2 regions of the Vibrio glycogenivorans genome follow, and region 2 is predicted to be linked to the other one. Evidence: predicted binding sites of a transcription regulator. Region 2 holds the regulator's gene; the other holds the start of a gene.
What was found. Region 2 encodes CRP, which controls carbon source genes, mostly activating them, when cyclic AMP is high. Its sites were predicted from a motif close to TGTGANNNNNNTCACA; they were not measured.

Region 1 (4,654 bases), on a different contig from region 2:
CGCCGATACCGTTTGCGGCGGCGAAGCTGGATGTTTTATGCATGGGCCGACCTTTATGGCAAACCCGTTAGCGTGCTCGGTGGCAAGCGCAAGTTTAGGCTTGCTATTGCAGGGAGAGTGGACAAAACAAGTTGCGGGCATTGAGCAGGTATTTGCAGAGCTATTACCTAAACTCCGGGTCTACCGTCAAGTTAAAGATGTTCGGTGGTTAGGGGCTATTGGTGTGGTAGAGACACATTCGAGCGTCAATATGGCGGTAATACAGCGTCACTTTGTTGAACAAGGTGTGTGGATACGCCCGTTTGGGCGACTGATTTATGTCATGCCTCCGTTTATTAGCCAACATCATCATATTCAAAATCTCATAACCGCAATCGAAACGGCCCTAGACGACTACGACTGTTTTACTTGATTTTATTGAGTCATGGTCACGTCACAAACGGAAACAACTCAATTTTCAGCTGTGAAGGTACAACAAGGTCTGCCCACTTTTCAGGAGCAGACCTTTAATGCTTTCTGACTGAGTTTCTCAGTCAGAAATAGACCCAGCTATCAGCTTACCAGTAGAAACGTGCACCTACTGCAAAGTTAACTTCACCGTCTCTAACGCCCGCATCAATAGAAGAATCAGAAGCGCTGTTAGTGTAGCCTAACGTGGTGCCATCTTCGTAGTCCGCTTCTGCATACACGCGCGCCCAGCTGTTAAATTTATGCTCTACACCAGCATAAAACAGTGAGAAGTCTTCTGATGCGTTACCCGCTGCAAATTTTGCAGCCTCGTAGTCAGTGTATTCATAACCACCGTAAAGTGCCGTTTTGTCTGTGATCTGTGCGATACCGGCTAATGCGAAACCATTGCGGGTGATTTCTTCTGGACCATTACCGTTTGACAGTTCACCGCGATAATATGTAAAGCCTACTAAGTGATCGCCGATATTGTACTCAGCGGTAAACTCAAGATACTGGTTATCAATTTCTAGACCTGACTCTTGATAGTCGTAATCCGTATTCAGACCACCACCCGCATGCAGAGATAGATCACCGAAGCTAGTACCTGCGAAGAGCTCATAGAGCGCAATGTTGCTCTTATTCTCATCTAAGCCCCAGCCACCCTTAATCCAAAAGCTGTCTGCTTCATAAGTGTACTTAATCTGTGAATCATGCAAGGCACCATTCAGGGCATCATAAGCAAACGCTGAACCGCCAAAGAAGTATGAGTAGTCTGCCCCGTAGATATCTTCACTGTGAGTCCACTGCTTACCAAACTTAATTGTGCCAAAGTCACCGGCAAAACCAAATTCGTGCAAACGCACATTGACGTCAGAATTGTCACGGATACCCACTTCAACCTTGCCTAGAACATCTACAGAGCTTGATAGGGCGTGACTACCATCGATACCCATACGTGATGAACCAGAACTCAAATCAGCCTTGTGATCATCTTCATCTTTGAACTTTAACTCGGTACGCAACTGACCATAAAATTCAATCGCACTGTCATCTGTTTTGTAAATTTCTGCCGCATTTACTGAAGTTGCTGCTGAAGCGACAACTAATGCTAGTAAGGTTTTTTTCATAATTTCCACTGCCTTTTCTTAGTATGGGATACCGATCCTGGTTCCCTTTTTAGTTTTATTAGCGCCAATTCATGCTCTTAGTGGCATGATATTCGCGCCGTTAAATGTCTAATCGCAGAGTGCAAAAGATAAATATTTATGTCAAACCAAACCAAATGGATGTCAAAAAAGATAAATTACACTAAATTTCAGTAACTTATATGGTTTTGTATTTTTTATATCTCCTTCACCCTTAGCTTTGTGTGGTCATTAAATAACCAGTTGAAATGTCTCAAATTTAGAACATACTACTGACAATTAGAGTAGTTAACCTATCATTACAAAATTGCAAACTTTGTTATCTTTACTTTGCGACATTTCATTTTCATTACCCTCATCCTGACTTAGCACTACGTTGCCACTAGGTATTTTTGTGACTCAGATCACACTAACACCAAACAACACGACCCTCGCGTTTATTACCTGAAAGCCAGTCAAATGTGCTAGACTCGCCGGTTCACTCAACAGGACCCCATATGCTGACACCTAACATCCAAAAATCGATTCGTACGAGCTATCAAAACCTTCAGGCTCAGCTTGAGAACTTTGTCCCGCGCCGATCACAAAACTATCTGGTTGCTGAGATCGCGAAATCGCTCTGCGGGGAGTACCATAAATCGACACGCATGATTGTGGCTGAAGCCGGAACGGGGATTGGTAAGTCACTGTCTTATTTAATGGGCGCTATTCCTGTTGCGGTGCTGAACAACCGCAAAGTGGTGATCTCAACCGCGACCGTGGCACTTCAAGAGCAGTTGATTAACAAGGATCTGCCCCTCTATCGCCGTATTACCGATCTCGATTTCGAATTTATTCTCGCCAAGGGGAGACAGCGCTATTGTTGCGCCGAAAAGCTTGCTGTTGCCTCTGGAGAAGATGGCGGGCAAACTGCTCTGTTTGAGAGCAAGCCAAAAGCCAAAGATGTCGAACTGCTGGCTCGCTTGCATAAAGCCTTGAGTGAGGGCAAGTGGGATGGCGACCGTGATAGCTGGCCAAAGCCGATTAAAGATGAGCTATGGAAACTGATTGTCAGCGATAAACACTCCTGCAATAACAGCCTGCCGGCGCACCGTGGCTGTCCATTCTCCAAGGCGCGTGCTGATTTGGACAAGGCGGATGTGATCATCGCCAACCACAGCCTAGTGATGGCCGATGCGGATCTCGGCGGCGGCATCATCTTACCTGAGCCAGAGAACACTATTTATGTGTTTGACGAGGCACACCACCTGCCCCATGTCGCTCGTGAACACTCATCGGCTGCGGCGAGCCTAAAAGGCGCCGCAACTTGGTTAGAGCGTCTGAATCAGGTCATTACCAAATACGCGAGTTTGGCTGATGAGAAGCGCGCCGCTCGGTTTAGAAACGACCTGCAAGAGTCGATTCAGACCATTATTCCGACCCTAACTCAGATGCCAAAGCAATTTGACCCCGCTCACTTTGACGAGGGTATCTATCGGTTTGAAAACGGTGAGCTGCCGAGTTGGCTGTTTGAAGAGGCCAAGGCACTGAAGAGCAGCACGCAAAAGCTGGCGCAGTCTACTGGCAAGATAGCGGATCTTATCTCCGAGCGAGTCAAAGATGGAGAGCTGGCATCAAGGCTCGCCGAGCCGGCCTTGGCAGAGCTCGGCTTTTATATTCAACGCTGTGATAATCTTGCCCAGGTGTGGTCTTTGATGGCAGAGCCCACACGTGAGAAAGGCGCGCCGCTTGCCCGCTGGCTTGAGCTCAACCCGGATCGCGAGGGCGATTTTATCGTCTCGGTGTCTCCGCTCGAGGTTGGCTGGCAGCTGGACCAGCAGATTTGGAGTCGCTGTATTGGTGCGGTGGTCACCTCTGCCACCTTGAGGGCGCTCAATCAGTTTAGCTATTTTTGTCGCCAGGCCGGTATTAGTGAAGGCATAGAGGATGGAGTTAAATTCTTGGCGCTGGCCTCACCGTTTGACTACCCAAATCAAGCAGAGCTTATCATCCCCGCAATGAAGTATGAGCCCTCTGCGCCTCAGTTTACCGAATATCTTATAGATATTGTGCCTAAGTTAATTGAAGACAAGCAGGCTAATTTGATTCTATTCTCCTCTTACTGGCAGATGAATCAGGTCGCGGAAAAGCTCGCGACCCTGTTTACCAAAAAAGGCTGGGCACTTCAGGTTCAAGGCGATGCATCAAGGGCTGAAATTCTAAAAAAACATAAAACCTTAGTGCAGTGCGGTAAAACCAGTGTGCTATTTGGTACCGGCAGCTTTTCAGAGGGTTTGGACCTCCCCGGTGATGAGTTGACTAACTTGATCATTACTAAGATACCATTTGGTGTTCCAACCTCACCGGTGGAGCAAGCGCATTCCGAGTATATAGAGCGCTGTGGTGGGAATCCCTTTATGCAGATCGCGGTGCCCGAGGCGAGTAAAAAGCTGATCCAATCTGTTGGGCGACTGCTGCGCAAAGAGGCCGATTCTGGTAAAGTCTACCTGCTTGATCGCCGTGTGGTTTCAAAGCGTTACGGAAAATCTTTGTTGGACTCATTACCTCCGTTTAAGCGCACAATACACAAATAAACAATAAGAAAGAAGTTATGGAATTTTTAGAACCGAGTGTGTTAGCCCTACTCGCGCTGGTGGCATTCGTTGCGGGATTTATTGATGCGGTTGCTGGTGGTGGTGGTATGCTCACTGTCCCAGCCCTGCTATCGATAGGTCTGCCGCCGCATATTGCACTGGGTACCAATAAACTGGCTGCGTCTTTTGCCTCGTCGACGGCCGCCTTTACCTATTATAAAAAGAATTTATTCGAGCCCAGCTTTTGGATTCCGGCTTTTATCGCGACATTAATTGGCGCAATATCCGGTACCTTGGTGGTTGATGCCATCAGTACTGAATGGCTAGAAAAAGCGCTGCCCTTGGTGATCTTAATGACGGCGGTCTACACCTTGTGGCCAAAGTCGCAACATGCCAATCAAAATACGTTGCCAGCAAAGTGCTCTAAAGTGAACAAAAAGCAGTATCTGCAAGGGTTTACCCTTGGCTTTTATGACGGCGTTGCTG
Region 2 (4,654 bases):
GAGCATTAAGCGAGTCACGCGCCTGCAAGACTTTGATGACTTGATCACCGCCCCTCTGCATGGGTTCAAAGATGCCGAAGATTATTATCAGCAATGCTCTGGTATCAATCATCTCAAGGCGATCACCATCCCGACCTTGATCATCCACGCCAAAGATGATCCGTTTATGACCGATGAAGTGATCCCGAAATTTATCCTGCCTAGCAACATCGATTATCGGCTGTTTGAGCACGGCGGTCATGTCGGCTTTCTCAGCGGCAGCTTGCTAAAACCGACATTTTGGCTGGAAGAGGCACTGCCTGCCTATTACGAATGCCTAGCAAAAACGGCATAATAGCGGCCACTGAGCCCAAGTTTTCTCTCATCACACATAGGGAAGCTTGGGCAATATTAATGATCAGCAACAAGAGAGGTCGTCATGATCATTCCGTGGCAAGAGATAGAGACAGAGACTCTAGATAACCTAGTGCGTGAGTTTGTGTTACGTGAAGGCACCGATTACGGTGCGCAGGAGATAAGCCTAGATCACAAGGTCGAGCAGGTAAAAGATCAGCTCCGTAACGGCCAAGCGGTGATCGTGTTTTCAGAGCTACATAACACCGTCGATATCCAAGTTCGAAAATTCTAATCCCGCTTCTCGCCATTTAACCATGGGTACGCTAAGGTTAGTTTCTCAAAAGATATAACTACTTAAGACAGGGAATGTCATGTCAGCTAAGCATCCGATTATCGCGGTGACCGGCTCCTCGGGCGCCGGGACGACCACCACGTCAGAAGCCTTTCGCAAGATGTTCAACATGATGGACGTTAAGCCTGCATGGGTCGAAGGCGACAGCTTTCACCGCTTTACCCGCCCAGAGATGGATGTTGAAATCCGCAAAGCGCGCGAACAAGGCAAACACATCAGCTACTTTGGCCCACAAGCCAACGACTTTCCGGCTTTGGAGCAGTTTTTTCGTCGTTATGGCGAGGAGGGACAAGGTGAGGTTAGGCGCTACCTACATACCTTTGATGAGGCGGTACCTTACAACCAGATGCCAGGCACGTTTACCCCTTGGCAGCAGCTCGCCGATGACACCGATGTACTCTTCTATGAGGGGTTGCACGGCGGTGTGGTCGATGGTGAGGTCAACGTCTCCAAGCACGTCGACTTTTTGATTGGCATGGTACCGATCGTCAACCTTGAGTGGATCCAGAAGTTTGTCCGTGACACCCGTGACCGTGGCCACTCGCGAGAGGCGGTGACGGACTCTATCGTGCGCTCGATGGACGATTACCTCAACTACATCACGCCGCAGTTTTCACGCACTCATATTAACTTCCAGCGTGTACCCACGGTCGATACCTCAAACCCACTTAACGCTAAGGGCATCCCGAGCCTTGATGAGAGCTTTGTCGTCATCCGTCTGCGCGGATTCAAGAATGTCGACTTCCCTTATTTATTGGCGATGATTGATGGCTCATTTATGTCGCGGCACAACACCCTCGTCGTGCCGGGAGGTAAGATGAGTTTTGCGATGGAATTGATCGTGCGCCCTATCCTGCAGCAACTGATCGAAACTGGGAAAATAGGATAACTGTGGCCATTCACCATACTGACTTCTCAGTACGTGATCAGGTGCACAAAATATGGGTAAATTTCGGTCAACTTACCCCATCAAAATCAAGAAATCGTCGCCGAAAAACGGTACTATCTCGTATGAATTACAAGATAGCTTGCAGCATGTGTCGTGAGCACTTATGCTACTATCCTAGTCAAGGCTTAGCGCAATATGGATAGCAGCAAGCATACCCTGCAGAGGAAGATATATTTATGGTTCTAGGTAAACCTCAAACCGACCCAACGTTAGAATGGTTCTTGTCACACTGTCATATTCATAAGTACCCATCAAAGAGCACGCTGATTCACGCTGGTGAAAAAGCAGAAACTTTGTACTACATCGTAAAAGGCTCTGTAGCGGTACTTATCAAAGATGAAGAAGGTAAGGAGATGATCCTTTCTTACCTTAACCAAGGTGATTTCATCGGTGAACTTGGTCTCTTCGAAGAAGATCAAGAGCGTACTGCTTGGGTACGTGCTAAATCACCATGTGAAGTTGCGGAGATCTCGTTTAAGAAATTCCGCCAGCTAATTCAAGTCAACCCAGATATCCTAATGCGCCTTTCTGCGCAGATGGCAAGCCGCCTTCAGGTGACAAGCCAAAAAGTAGGTGATCTGGCCTTCCTTGACGTAACTGGCCGCATTGCACAGACGCTACTTAACCTAGCGAAACAACCTGATGCAATGACTCACCCAGACGGCATGCAGATCAAGATCACTCGTCAAGAGATTGGTCAGATTGTTGGCTGTTCTCGTGAGACGGTAGGTCGCATCCTGAAGATGCTAGAAGAGCAGAACCTGATTTCTGCCCACGGTAAGACTATCGTGGTTTACGGTACGCGCTAAGCTAACCGCTGTAAAACCTTTAACACCAAGCCACCTCGGCTTGGTGTTTTTTATGCCCTTGCCAATCCCCCAGCAAGGGCATAGTTATTGATCGGTACTCTCAAAAATCTTATCTGCCGATGCGGCGACAAAGCCGGAATAAAGCCCACCACTCACGGTTGGGTAACGCTTAGCAAACTCGTAAAACCCTCCGGGTATCTCGAACTCTCCATCATCAAACGCCACCACGACTTTATCAGCCATGGTTGACGACTGCTCAAGCAACACATCCGGTGAGCCTTTCACCTCACCACCAGCTTGGTTGATGATAAATCCCGCTTCGACTAGATGCTGATTGACCTCACTCACCTCACCAAAGCGCTTGAGCTGGTTAACACTGACCGTAAAGTGATTGGCGCCATAACCGTGTGCCGCCAACCAAGCCGCATATTCACTTTCCTGTGCCAACTGCTGATAGTCACGGTAACTGAGCGACCATAATCGCCCCGCACAAAGGAACTCTGCACCCTTTAGTTTATCCACTTCGATCTGCGCGATTAACTTGGCCACAATCGCTTGCAGGGACTCGGAGCACTCTTGCACCTTGAGTTCACTGATAAACACCTTAGGCAGAGTTGGGTCTGGGTGCTCATAGTGCTTGGCGAACAGCTTCTTAGCGCTAAACAGATAGTCACCGCCGGGCTCATAACCCAGAGCCAAAAACGGCCTGGCCAGCGTCTCAAGACTAACCGGGTCAAGATCAAACGTTCTCAGTGCTATATGGTCGTTAATAAGTGGTGCGTCTTCTTCAAGCAACTGATGAATACGAGCCGCTGAGGGGCACAGGCGAGCCGTGTAGTCGCGCCATAGCCACTCAAACAGTGCGGTAACACGATTTTCAGGATGCATATAACCTCCTATCACCGATATCAAATAAGAATGCGCCGCACCAAGCTCTTAGCCTAAATCATCAAGATAAATACCTGGACTGAGCGTTGCAGGCAGCACTGGCTCATCGCCCTCCATCGAGGCCATCGGGTAAGCGCAGTAATCCGCGGCATAATAGGCACTCGGGCGTAAGTTACCCGATGCGCCGGGACCGCCAAACGGCGCGTCACCACTGGCACCAGTGAGGGGGCGATTACGATTCACGATCCCAGCGCGGATGTGGTCAATAAAGTAGTCCCACTCACCATCATCGGTTGAAATCAATCCCGCCGATAGGCCATAGCGAGTCTGATTAGCGATCGCCACAGCGCGCTCTAAATTATCGTAGCGGATCACCTGTAGCAGTGGCCCAAAGTACTCCTCATCGGGCAGCGCACCAATCGCGGTCACATCGATAATACCGGGAGAGACAAATGCATAGCCCAAGGACTTAGCCTGCAGCAGTGACTGTCCCCCCATGGATATCAGTTTATCGTGCTGCTCAAGGATCCGCTCGGCGGCTTGCGAGGAAATTTGTGGCCCCAAAAACGGAGCCGGATCATCGAACGGTGACCCTATAATCAGCTTGCTTGTCGCCTTAACAACCGCCTCGAGCAACTCATCGCCGCGGTCGCCATACGGCACAATCAATCGACGCGCACAGGTACATCTCTGTCCTGCACTCAGAAAAGCCGACTGCAGTATCGTGTACACACTCGATGACAGCTCACCAAACTGACTTGAAACCACCAACGGATTATTTCCCCCCATCTCAAGTGCCAACATTTTCTCCGGCTGACCTGCAAACTGGCGATGCAATAAGTGTCCCGTATCCGCACTGCCAGTAAACAGCACGCCATCAATTCCTTGTGCTTGCGCGAGAGCAACCCCAATGCCTTTGCCCCCTTGCACTAGGTTAATCACCCCGGCGGGTAATCCTGCCTCCTGCCACAGTTGCATCACGACCTCAGCGCTTTTCGGTGTCAGTTCCGAGGGTTTAAACACCACAGTATTACCCGCTAAAAGCGCAGGGACGATGTGCCCATTTGGTAGGTGTGCAGGGAAGTTATAAGGGCCAAATACCGCCATGACCCCATGCGGGCGGTGACGAAGCACAACTTGACTGCCATTGGCTTCTCGTTGATGTTGCCCAGTCCGCGCTTGGTAGGCCTGAATAGAAATGGCCACCTTGCCCACCATGGCGGCGACCTCAGTGCGCGTCTCCCACAACGGTTTGCCAGTTTCCTCAGCGATCACACTGGCGATGCGCTCACTGTCAGCGCGGACCCGATCCGCAAAGCG

Region 1: the regulator CRP is predicted to act here: its motif matches at 1,989-2,004, upstream of dinG (ATP-dependent DNA helicase DinG).

What each region holds. Positions count from the first base shown of each region.
Region 1 covers NZ_JBPVIS010000001.1:328,118-332,771, forward strand. The annotation lists gene bioA (adenosylmethionine--8-amino-7-oxononanoate transaminase) at 1-412, shown strand, start outside; gene ACSTTG_RS01435 (porin) at 558-1,577, opposite strand; gene dinG (ATP-dependent DNA helicase DinG) at 2,093-4,168, shown strand; gene ACSTTG_RS01445 (sulfite exporter TauE/SafE family protein) at 4,186-4,654, shown strand, end outside.
Region 2 covers NZ_JBPVIS010000010.1:95,161-99,814, reverse strand. The annotation lists gene ACSTTG_RS18515 (hydrolase) at 1-334, shown strand, start outside; gene ACSTTG_RS18510 (YheU family protein) at 419-628, shown strand; gene ACSTTG_RS18505 (phosphoribulokinase) at 708-1,577, shown strand; gene crp (cAMP-activated global transcriptional regulator CRP) at 1,814-2,446, shown strand; gene ACSTTG_RS18495 (DUF1338 domain-containing protein) at 2,531-3,334, opposite strand; gene astD (succinylglutamate-semialdehyde dehydrogenase) at 3,383-4,654, opposite strand, start outside.